Thermus aquaticus: one gene and its partner. The protein of the gene in region 1 interacts with the protein of each later gene in a pairwise test. Links are inferred from orthologs where the notes say so. Each region holds a gene or a part of one and is shown on either strand. Other genes may lie near its edges.

What was found.
Region 2: the proteins of BVI061214_RS02055 (region 1) and gyrA interact in binary tests that used the Escherichia coli proteins (3 or more experiments, as listed by UniProt). The link is inferred for Thermus aquaticus from one-to-one orthologs.

The regions. Positions count from the first base shown.
Region 1 is NZ_LHCI01000106.1:202,379-207,965, forward strand. The notes cover bases 1,354-4,308. They hold BVI061214_RS02055 (DNA topoisomerase subunit B), read right to left. Parts: upstream 3,808-4,308; coding sequence 1,900-3,807; downstream 1,354-1,899. Other genes in these bases: hrpB (ATP-dependent helicase HrpB), read right to left, coding at 1,354-1,900; BVI061214_RS02060 (hypothetical protein), read left to right, coding at 3,933-4,308; BVI061214_RS02065 (TaqI family restriction endonuclease), read right to left, coding at 4,306-4,308. In the rest of the region: more of hrpB, read right to left, coding at 1-1,353; more of BVI061214_RS02060, read left to right, coding at 4,309-4,319; more of BVI061214_RS02065, read right to left, coding at 4,309-5,040; BVI061214_RS02070 (N-6 DNA methylase family protein), read right to left, coding at 5,057-5,587. UniProt on the Escherichia coli protein: DNA gyrase negatively supercoils closed circular double-stranded DNA in an ATP-dependent manner to maintain chromosomes in an underwound state.
Region 2 is NZ_LHCI01000106.1:966,936-972,664, reverse strand. The notes cover bases 1,470-4,566. They hold gyrA (DNA gyrase subunit A), read left to right. Parts: upstream 1,470-1,857; coding sequence 1,858-4,275; downstream 4,276-4,566. Other genes in these bases: cutA (divalent-cation tolerance protein CutA), read left to right, coding at 4,276-4,566; aroQ (type II 3-dehydroquinate dehydratase), read left to right, coding at 1,470-1,711. In the rest of the region: BVI061214_RS06405 (class I SAM-dependent RNA methyltransferase), read left to right, coding at 1-298; BVI061214_RS06400 (LysM peptidoglycan-binding domain-containing M23 family metallopeptidase), read right to left, coding at 290-1,255; more of aroQ, read left to right, coding at 1,274-1,469; more of cutA, read left to right, coding at 4,567-4,587; BVI061214_RS06380 (hypothetical protein), read left to right, coding at 4,584-4,796; BVI061214_RS06375 (hypothetical protein), read left to right, coding at 4,793-5,017; BVI061214_RS06370 (helix-turn-helix domain-containing protein), read left to right, coding at 5,092-5,700; BVI061214_RS06365 (DUF502 domain-containing protein), read left to right, coding at 5,721-5,729. UniProt on the Escherichia coli protein: A type II topoisomerase that negatively supercoils closed circular double-stranded (ds) DNA in an ATP-dependent manner to maintain chromosomes in an underwound state.

The DNA of each region.
Region 1 (5,587 bases):
CCAGGCGGCGCACCCCCTGGGCCCAGGGGAGGAGCCAGGAGGGGTCTTCCAGGGAAGGCGCTTCCACCTCCACCCCGTGGGCCTTCAGGAAGCGGAGGCGGAGGAGGACCTCCTCCCCTTCCTCGGGGAGGGTGAACCCCTTCAGGGCCTCCTTCAGGTGCTGGGCCGTGGGCGGCCCCGGGTCCACGGGTAGGCGCTCCAGGACTAAGGCCCCAAGCCGTCTTTCCAGGTAGCCCCTAAGCCTGCCCTCCTCCCACCCCGTCCAGAGGGCCACCTCCGCCCTCTTTAAAAGGTCCTCACGGGAAAGGGGGGCGTAGAGGAGGACCCGCCCCTCCCTCTCGCCAAGCTCGGCCCCCACGGCCACCAGGTACGGGGGGCCTCCCTCCAGGCGCAGGGCAGGGCCGGTGACCAGGCGGTAGCGCCCGGGGGCCAGGCGCTCCGCCGCCCGGTCGGGGTAGGCGGCCATGAGGAGCCTGCCCACCTCCTCGGGGTGGGGGAGGGCCTTTAAGGGGGGCGCGCCCAGGCGGCCCCGCCAGAGGGCGCTGGCCCTTTCCGCCCGGGTGGGCCTCCCGGCCCAGCGGGCCTCCAGGAGGGCTTCCAGGTGGACCATGAGGTCCTTTTCCCCCTCGAGGCCCTCCTCCAGAAGGGCCATGAGGTCGGCGGCCAGGGGGAGGAGGCCCTCTTTTTCCGCCTCCAGGGCCAGCCGGGCCAGGCGGGGGTGGGTGGGGAGGGTGAGCATCCGCTTGCCCAAAGGGGTCAGGGCCTCCCCCTCCACGGCTCCCAGGAGGCGGAGGAGGTTCCAGGCGGCCTCTAGGGCCCCCTGGGGGGGCTTGGTGGGGAGGGGAAGCTCTTCCAGGCGCTCCCCAAAGGCCAGGGCCAGGAGGAGGGCCCGGGAGAGGTCGGCCTCCAGGATCTCCGGCCGCTTGGGGGGAAAGGGACCTTCGGGGTAGAGGCGGAAGACCCGCCCCGGCCCGGTGCGCCCGGCCCGGCCCGCCCTCTGCCGGGCGGACTCCTCGGGGATCCGCACCAGGGCCAAGCGGGTGAGGCCGGTCCTGGGGTCAAAGCGGGGCTTTTTGGCCAGGCCCGTGTCCACCACCGCCCGCACGTTGGGCAGGGTGAGGCTGGTCTCGGCCACGTCCGTGGCCAGGACGATCTTCCTTGGGCCGGGCCTAAGGAGGGCGGCCTGCTCTTTTAGGGGAAGCCCCCCGTGGAGGGGGAAGGCGGGGAGGTCCTGGAGGAGGCTTCGTGCCCGTTCAATCTCCGCCTTGCCGGGCAGGAAGACCAACACGTCCCCCTCCCCCTCCAGGAAGGCCCTGCGGGCGTAGCGGGCGGCCAGGGCCTCGAGGGGGCCTTGGGGTGGGCGGTCCAGGTGGAAGACCTCCACCGGGTGGCCTTCCCCCTCCAGGGCCAGGACCTCCCCCTTCAGGGCCCGGTTCAGGTCCTCGTCGGGGGTGGCGGTGAGGAGGGCCAGCTTGAGGTCGGGGCGGATGGTCTCCTGCACCTTGAGGAGCAGGGCCAGGGCCAGATCCCCCTCCAGGTGGCGCTCGTGGGCCTCGTCCAACAGGACGGCGGAGACCCCCTCCAGCGTGGGGTCCTCCAGGAGGAGGCGGAGAAGAAGCCCCTCGGTCATGACCAAAAGCCGGGTTTCCCGGCTCTCCCGCCCCTCCAGGCGCACCCGGTAGCCCACAGTCTTCCCCAAAGGCTCCCCCAGGTTCTCCGCCAGCCGGGCCGCCACCGCCCGGGCCGCCACCCGCCGGGGCTCAAAGAGGAGGACCTTGCCGGGAAGGGCCTTGAGGAGCCTCAGGGGAAAGAGGGTGCTCTTCCCCGCTCCGGGGTAGGCCTTGAGGAGAAGGCGGCCTTCCCGGAGGAGGAGGGCCACCGCCTCTTCCATCCAGTCCATCAGACGTCTATCTGGGCGTAGCGGGCGTGCTCCTCAATGAACTCCCGCCTGGGGGCCACCTCCTGGCCCATGAGCTTCTCAAAGAGCTCGCTGGCCTCGAGGGCGTCCTGGAGCTCCACCCGCTTGAGGACCCGCTTCTCCGGGTTCATGGTGGTCTCCCAAAGCTGCTCGGGGTTCATCTCCCCCAGGCCCTTGAAGCGCTGGACCTCGTAGCTCTTGCCCTCCAGCTCCTTGAGCCTTTGCGCAAGCTCCTCGTCGGAGTAGAGGTACTCCACCTTCTTCCCCACCTGCAGGCGGTAGAGGGGGGGCTGGGCGATGTAGACGTGGCCCCGCTCAATAAGCGGGCGCATGTAGCGGTAGAAGAAGGTGAGGAGCAGGGTGCGGATGTGGCTCCCGTCCACGTCGGCGTCGGTCATGATGATGATCTTGTGGTAGCGGAGGCCCTCCAGGTCAAAGTGGGCCTCCTCCCCGGTGCCGCTGAGCCCGGCCCCGATGGCGGCCACCATGGCCCGCACCTCGGCGTTTTTCAGGGCCTTGGAAAGCCCCGCCTTCTCCACGTTGAGGATCTTGCCCCTCAAGGGCAGAATGGCCTGGAAGCGGCGGTCCCGGCCCTGCTTGGCGCTCCCCCCGGCCGAGTCCCCCTCCACGATGAAAAGCTCCGCCTCCTCGGGGTTTTCCGTCTGGCAGTCGGCCAGCTTCCCCGGCAGGTCGTCGGACTCCAGGGGGTTCTGCCGGCGGACCAGCTCCCTGGCCTTCCTGGCCGCCTCCCGGGCCTGGGCCGCCCGGAGGGCCTTCTCGTAGACGGTCTTGGCGATGCGGGGGTTCTCCTCCAGGATCTCCGATAGCTTCTCGTAGACCACCTGGCCCACCGCCGCCCCAGCCTCGGGGTTCAGGAGCTTTCCCTTGGTCTGCCCCTCAAACTGGGGCTGCGGGAGCTTCACCGAGACCACGGCGTAGAGGCCCTCGAGGAGGTCGTCCCCCGTGGGCTGGGGGCCCTTTTCCTTGTTGAGGCCCGCCTTCTTGGCGTACTGGTTCAGGGCCCGGCTGTAGGCGGCCTTGAAGGCGGTCAGGTGGGTCCCCCCGTCCCGGGTGGGGATCATGTTGGCGTAGGTGAGGATCTCGGTGGTGTAGCCCTTGGTGTGAATGAAGCCCACCTCCACCTCCACCTCGCCCTCCTGGCCGCGGATGAGGAAGGGCTTCTCGTAAAGGAGCTCCTCCCCTTCCGCCAAGGCCTTGGCGAAGGAGGCCACGCCCCCCTTGTCCTGGAAGACCTCCTCCCTGCCGTGGATGAGGTCCTTGAAGACCAGCCTAAGCCCCGCCACCAGGAAGCTCACCTCCTTGAGGCGGGCCCGGATCTTGCTGGGGTCAAAGGTGAGGTTCCCGAAGATCTCTGGGTCAGGCTTGAAGGTGACCCGGGTGCCGGTCTTGCCCTTGGGGGCGGGGCCCACCACCTGGAGGGGCTCGGTGACCTCCCCCCGGCTGAAGGCGATGCGGTGGTGCTTGCCGTCGCGGAAGACCTCCACCACCGTCCACTCGGAGAGGGCGTTGACCACGCTGGCCCCCACGCCGTGGAGGCCGCCCGAGACCTTGTAGGCCCCGCTCTCAAACTTGCCCCCCGAGTGCAGGGTGGTGTAGATGACCTCCACGGCGGGCTTCCCCTCCTCGGGCATCAGGTCCACGGGGATGCCGCGGCCGTTGTCCTCCACGGTGAGGGAGCCGTCTGGGTTCAGGGTGGTGATGATCTCCGTGGCGTAGCCCGCCAGGGCCTCGTCCACGGCGTTGTCCAGGATCTCCTTGAAGAGGTGGTGGTAGCCCTCCACCCCCGTACCGCCGATGTACATGGCGGGGCGGTGGCGCACCCCTTCTAGCCCCTTCAGAACCTTGATGGCGGATGCGTCGTAGCTCACCCCTTCAGTATACCACACCCCACCTTCCGGCGGATTTGCCCATGGGGAAGGGAAAAAGCCCTCCCCGGCCTTGGGGTTTAGATCGGAGTGAGACCAGAAAAATCCCTGCCCTTTATCATGGGGGCATGGCGCTCCTCCTGCAGGCCCACGCCCTCCTTGGCCTTCTCCTCCTGGCCCTCGTTCCCCTTCTCGCCCTCTTGGGCCTCTTGGGCTTCTTCCGCCCCCTGCCTTCCCGCTTCTACGCCCTCCTCAGGGGGGCGGCCTGGGTAGCCATAGCCCAGGTGGCCCTGGGCTTTCTCCTCTTCTTCCAGGGCCTCAGGCCCAAGGACGGGCTGCACCTCCTCTACGGCCTCCTCCTCGCCGCCGGGCTCCACTACCTGGGGGGCTTGGAGCCCGGGGCGTGGTTCTACCGGGGTCTCAAGGACCCCCCCAAGCGCCCCGAGGTCTACGTGGCCGTGGGCCTGCTCTTTGCTGTGGGGCTTGTGCTTCGTGTCTACCTCACGGGGCGGTGAGGGCTTCCTGGGCCACCCTGTCCCAGCGGATGAGCCCAGATAGGGTAGGAGCGTTTTTCTGGAGAAAAAGCTCAATGCTTTTCACATAACTTTCCCGAAAAATGACGAATCCGTTTTCTAGACGGTCCAAATGGTGTGCAACCTTGGCCCATAGACGGTAGGTTTCTCCGTTCACTCTTGCCCGTTTGGCTTTTTCTTCGAGCTCCTCTGGTGTCTGCAGGGTGTAGGGAATCTCGATGAGGGCGGTGCCTCTTTGCTTCCTTAAAAAGCGGTTCTCGCTCTTGGCCTCGGAACGGTAAGTTTCCTTTTTGATCTGGATTCCTGTTGAGGACCCGCTTGTATGAATCAGCGCGTCTATCCCTTGGGCGTCGAGTTCTGGGGCAGCTTCTAGAGGAAGCTCGCAGGAGGCGTTCCAGCGGTAGCAGAAGTGAAACTGAGTCCAGATGGAAACGGCTGTTCGGTACAGCCTAGCCTCGAGGCCCAAGCGAACAAACGCGTAGGAGCATCCCCAAAAGTATTTGCGTATGAACTCGTCCAAGGGCCGTAGGCGCTTTTCCCACCAGTGGTCAAAGAACTCTTCGAAGCCCAGGAAGGAAGGGTTATCCTCAAGCGCTTTCCAATAATGCTCGTACAGGTCCGGAAGCGGGTTCAGCTCCCTAGGCAGGTCTTGTTCAACCGTTTTGATAGGGCGGTACTTTTGCTGGTAGGACTCGAGGTCCAAGCTTGCGAGAAAACGCTCAAAAGTTTCGAGCGCTTTCTGGGCTTGTGTGGAAGCCATATTCCCTCCTTACAGGAAGCCTTTCTAGCATCCTCAGCGTCAGGTGGGGCACGAAGTCGCGATAAAGCGTCCTGACGTGCTTCTGCATCGCTTCGGAGTTTAACCACTGCACCAGGGACGAGGGGTCTAGTCTCACACCTTCCTTGGGCAGGAGGTGGAACTCCTCCCGCCAGGGGTAGGCCCTTTCGTCCCAAGCGGCCACCACTCTAGTCCCCTTGGTGTGGGCTACCACCAGGTGGGGCGTGGCATAGAAGTCCCTGAGCTCCTTGGCCCTTTCCTTGGGCATCCAAAGCCCGGAGTGGTTTTTCTCGTAATCTACCCACCCCGGCTTTAAATTTCTTCCTGTGAGCACAGGCACAAGACCTGGCCCCGGTTCCTTTCTCACTGCTGGATGTTTCTTGAATTCAGGGCTTCTTGCGGCGAAGCGGATATGAAAGAGGTCTCCCAGTGGCATTCCCGATATTTCCAGCTTCCGCGTCTCCTCTGTTTC
Region 2 (5,729 bases), 760 kb from region 1 along the record:
GCTTGGGGTGGAAAACGTCCGCTTCCACCGGGAGGACGCCCGGGAGGCCCGGCGCTTCGGCCGGTTTGACCTGGTGGTCCTGGACCCGCCCCGGGCAGGGCTTTCGGAGGAGGTGCGGGCCTACCTCCTCCAAAGCCGCCCCAAGGAGGTCCTCTACATCGCCTGCGACCCCGCCACCTGGGCCCGGGACGTGGGGGAGCTGGTGAGGGGAGGGTATGAACTCGCCTTCGCCCGGCCCTACGACTTCTTCCCCTTCACCCACCACGTGGAGGTCCTCTCCCTCTTACGCCTAGGGTAGGGGCAGGCCGGCGAAGAAGGGGGCCGGGTCCACGGGCACCCCAAAGAGGCGCACCTCCAGGTGCAGGTGGGGCCCGGTGGAAAGCCCCGTGCTCCCCAGAAGGCCGATGCCCCTCCCCGCCTGGACCTCCTCCCCCACCCGCACCCTTCTTTCGGCGAGGTGCCAGTACCCGGTGCAAAGCCCAGGCCCGTGGGCCAGGATCACCGCCTCCCCCCGCACCCTAAGCCTCTCGGAGAGGACCACCCGGCCTTTGGCCACGGCCCGCACCGGGGTCTTAAGGGGCGCGGCGAAGTCCAGGCCCTCGTGGTAGGAGGTGAAGAGGGTGCCGTACTGCCTCCGGGTGCCGAAGGCGCTGGTGATGCGCCCCTCCAGGGGCTTCACGAAAGGCCCCTGAAGGCGTAAAGGGCCCTCCTTGGGGCAGGCGGCCACCACCTTCTCCCGCTCCGCCTTGAGGCCCGGGTCCTTGAGGAGGGCCTCGAGGTCCTGGGAGAGGGCAAGGACCTCCTTGGCGTACCCGCCCGGGGCCACCTGGAGGGTGAGGTTCACCTCCGCCCCGTCCAGAAGAAGCCTAAGGGGGTAGGCCCCGGGCTCCACCAGGGCCCCCACCGGAACCAGGCCCCAAAGCCTCTCCCCCTCGCGGAAGAGGGGGTAGCGCCCCTCCAGGAAGAAGGCCTCGCCCCCGCCATACCCCTCCACCCTGAGGCCGAAGGCCCGCCCCTGGACGGGGTGGGTGTACCAGAGCCGCCCCTTGGGCAGGCTCATCTCGGCCACCGGGCGCACCCGGAGGACCTGCCCGGCCCGGATGCGGCTTGGGTCCTTCAGGCCGTTCAGGCGGGCCAGCTCCTCCACCGTGGTGCCGTAACGCTTGGCGATGGCGAAGAGGGTCTCTCCGGGGGCCACCACGTGGGTCTGGGCCAGGGCAAAGGAGAGGAGAAGGACCAGGGCGAAAAGGCGCATGGGTTTATGCTAAGGCCAATGGTCCTGATCCTGAACGGCCCCAACCTGAACCTCCTGGGAAGGCGGGAGCCCGAGCTTTACGGAAGGACCACCCTGGAGGAGCTGGAGGCCCTCTGCGAGGCCTGGGGGGCGGAGCTGGGCCTGGGCGTGGTCTTCCGCCAGAGCAACTACGAGGGCCAGCTCATAGACTGGGTCCAGCAGGCCCACGAGGAGGGCTTTTTGGCCATCGTCCTGAACCCCGGGGCCCTCACCCACTACTCCTACGCCCTCTTGGACGCCATCAAGGCCCAGCCCCTTCCCGTGGTGGAGGTCCACCTCACCAACCTCCACGCCCGGGAGCCCTTCCGCCAGCACTCGGTGACCGCCGCCGCCTGCCGGGGCATCGTCTCCGGCTTCGGCCCCCTCTCCTATAAGCTGGCCCTGGCCTACCTGGCCGAGGTCCTGGAGGTGGGGTAGAAACGTCTTCCCCGGAAGCCATCCCCTCCGGGCGTATCCCGGGGTAGCCACTATTTGGGATTAAACCAAACCGGGAGGCCATGGCCCCTGGCCCACCCCGATGAGGTATACTGAAAGGTGGCGTCTAAACGCCATCCAGGAGCGCTATGGCCCAGGTTCTGCCTGTAGAAATCACCGAGGAGCTCAAGCAAAGCTTCATCAACTACGCCATGTCCGTCATCGTGGACCGGGCCCTGCCCGACGTTCGCGACGGGCTCAAGCCGGTCCAGAGGCGCATCCTCTTCGCCGCCTACCAGGAGGGGGTCCTCCCGGGGCGCAAGCACGTGAAGAGCGCCAAGATCGTGGGCGAGGTCATGGGCAAGTACCACCCCCACGGGGACGCCGCCATCTACGACGCCCTGGCCCGCCTGGCCCAGCCCTGGAACCTCCGCTACCCCCTCATTGACGGCCAGGGCAACTTCGGCTCCATAGACGGGGACCCCCCGGCGGCCCAGCGCTACACCGAGGCCAGGCTGTCGCCCATCGGGGCGGAGATGCTCCAGGACATGGACAAGGAGACGGTGGACTTCCGCCCCAACTACGATGGCTCCCTTAAGGAGCCCGAGGTCCTGCCCGCCGCCATCCCCAACCTTCTGGTGAACGGCTCAAGCGGCATCGCCGTGGGCATGGCCACCAGCCTCCCGCCCCACAACCTCGCCGAGGTGGTGGACGCCCTGGTGGCCATGATTGACAATCCCGGGATCACCCTCGAGGAGGTCATGGCCCACCTGCCGGGCCCCGACTTCCCCACAGGGGGCAGGCTCTCGCGAAAGGGCATCAAGGAGGCCTACGCCACGGGCCGGGGAAGCCTCAAGGTCCGGGCCAAGGTCCGGGTGGAGGAGAAGGGCTCTAGGCCCATGCTGGTGGTCACCGAGATTCCCTACCAGGTCAACAAGGCGGGCCTCATCGCCCAGATCGCCGCCCTGGTCAAGGCCAAGAAGATTGAGGACATCGTGGCCCTCCGGGACGAGTCCGACCGCCAGGGCCTCCGCATCGCCATTGAGCTCAAGCGGGGGGCCAACCCCCAGGTGGTCCTCAACCAGCTCTACAAGCACACCGCCCTCCAGTCCTCCTTCACCGTGAACCTCCTGGCCATCGTGGAGGGCGAGCCCCGGGTCCTCTCCCTCCTAGACCTCATGCGCCACTACCTGGACCACCGCAAGGAGGTGGTCCGGCGCCGGAGCCTCTTTGACCTCAAGAAGGCCGAGGAGAGGGCCCACATCCTGGAGGGCCTCCTCATCGCCCTGGACCACATTGACGAGGTCATCGCCCTGATCCGGGCCTCCGAGGACGCCCCCGCCGCCAGGCGGGGCCTCATGGAGCGCTTCGGCCTCTCCGAGGCCCAGGCCCAGGCCATCCTGGACATGCGCCTCCAGCGCCTGGTGGCCCTGGAGCGGGAGAAGCTTTTGGAAGAATACCGGGGGCTCATGGAGGAGATCGCCCGCCTCAAGGCCATCCTGGAGGACGAAGGCCGCCTCTGGGGCGAGGTCAAGCGGGAGCTCCTCAGAGTCAAGGAAAAGTACGGGGACGCAAGGCGCACCCTCCTCACCGAGTTTGAGGAGAGCTTCAACCCCGAGGACCTCATTGAGGACGAGCCCATGGTCATCACCCTCACCGCCCAGGGCTTCCTGAAGCGCCTTCCCCTGGAGGCCTATAGGGCCCAGGGGCGGGGCGGCAAGGGCCTCATGGCGGGCAAGACCAAGGAGGAGGACGAGGCCACCCACGTCTTCGTGGCCGACGCCCACGATGACCTCCTCGTCTTCAGCAACCGGGGCCGGGTCTACCGCCTCAAGGTCTACGACCTGCCGGAGATGGGCCGCCAGGCCCGGGGAGTCCACGTGAAGACCCTCCTGCCCCTCGCCGAGGAGGAGGAGGTGGCGGCTCTTTTGGCCGTGCGGGGCCTCGAGGGGGAGGGCTACCTGGTCTTCGCCACCGAGCGGGGCCTGGTCAAGCGCACCGCCCTCAAGGAGTACGCCAACCTGGGAGCGGGCGGCCTCATCGCCATCCGGCTTCTGGAGGGGGACCGCCTGGTGGGCGTGGCCCTCTCCGACCCCGAGGACGAGGCCATCCTGGCCACGGCCGAGGGCCAGGCCATCCGCTTCCCCCTGGAGGAGGTGCGGGCCACGGGCCGGGACACCCAAGGCGTGGTGGGCATTCGCTTTAAGAAGCCCCAGGACCGGGTGGTCTCCCTGGTCACGGTGAAACCCGGGGAGATGGTGGACCTCCTTTCGGTGAGCACCCGGGGCTACGGCAAGCGCACCCCCCTCAGCGAGTACCCCCCGCAGGGCCGGGGAGGGATGGGGGTCATCACCTACGCCGTCTCCGCCAGGGTGGGCCGCCTGGCCGCCCTCCTCAAGGTGCGGGGCACGGAGGACCTTCTGGTCCTCTCCAAAAAGGGCCTCACCCTCCGCACCCCTGTGGCCGAGATCCGCCAGTACTCCCGGGCCACGGCGGGGGTCAAGGTCATGAACCTTCCCGAGGAGGACGAGATCGCCAGCGCCTTCGTGGTGGAGGAGGAGAAGTAGATGGAAGAGGTGGTCCTGATCACCGCCCCCAACCAGGAGGTGGCCAAGACCATCGCCCGGGCCCTGGTGGAGGAGCGCCTGGCGGCCTGCGTGAACCTGGTCCCCGGCCTCACCTCCGTCTACCGCTGGCAGGGGGAGGTGGTGGAGGACCAGGAGGTGCTCCTCATCGTCAAGACCACCACCTTCGCCTTCCCCAGGCTTAAAGAGCGGGTCCTCGCCCTCCACCCCTACACCATGCCCGAGATCATCGCCCTCCCCATCGCCGAGGGGCACGGGGCCTATCTCTCCTGGCTCCGGGAGAACGTGGGATGACCGAGGACATGCTGGACTTCCTCCGGGCCCTCCACCGGGCGGGGGCCAGGTTTCTCCTGGAATCCCCCTCCTTTGACGGGGCCTTCGCCCGCAGGCTCACCCACCGGGTGGAAGGGGTGGAGGTCTTTGTGGTGCATCCGGAGGACTTCAAGGCCCTGAAGCGGGCCTTCGGCCGGCCCGTGGACCTGAGGGACCTGGAGGAACTATGAGGGCGATTAAACCGGTGGCCCGGAGGTTCTCCCTGGAAGAGAGGCCGGACGACCTTTCCGAGTGGCGGGCTCTCCCCGTGGAGGAAAGGCTAAAGGCGGTGTGGGAGATGGCCCTCTTCTGGGCTAGGCTGGAGCTGGAAGAGGCCAGGAAGCGGGGCGAGGCCCCGGAGATCGCCCTGGACCGCCTACTCCCCGTGGCCCGGAAGCGCCCCCTTCGGTAGCCCGGGCTTCATTTTTTCAACCTCTCCGTTTACAAAATCCCTGGGGCGTGCTAGCCTGGGGACAGGAGGCAGCCATGACCCAGGCCCGCGAAACGGTGAGCTTCAAGCCCGGCGAGGTCATCCTCTACCCCGGCCGCCCCGGTCCCCGGGACCGGGCCTACAGGGTGCTTTCAGGCCTGGTCCGCCTCGAGGCCGTGGACGAGGAGGGCAACGCCCTGACCCTGCGCCTGGTGCCCCCGGGAGGCTACTTCGGGGAGGAGGCCCTTTTCGGCCTGGAGCGGGGCTACTTCGCCGAGGCGGTGACGGGGGTGGTCCTGGAGGCCCTGCCCAAGGAGCCCTCCCCCGAGGAGATGCGGGCCTTGGCCCAGCACCTGGCGGAGGCCCTGGCCCGCGCCTACCGCCGCATTGAGAGCCTGGCCACCCAGCGCCTCAAGAACCGCATGGCGGCGGCCATTCTGGAGCTGGCCGCCACGCCGCTAGCCCGGGAGGAGGAAGGGGTCATCGTCCTCCACGCCACCCACGACGAGCTGGCCGCCGCCGTGGGCAGCGTGCGGGAGACGGTCACCAAGGTGATCGGGGAGCTCGCCCGGGAGGGGTACATCCGCTCCGGCTACGGCAAGATCGTCCTCAAGGACCCGGAGGGCCTGAAGACCCTGGCCCAAAGCAAAGGCGACGGCCGCTAGAGGCTGGTAGACTGGGGCTCATGCGGCTC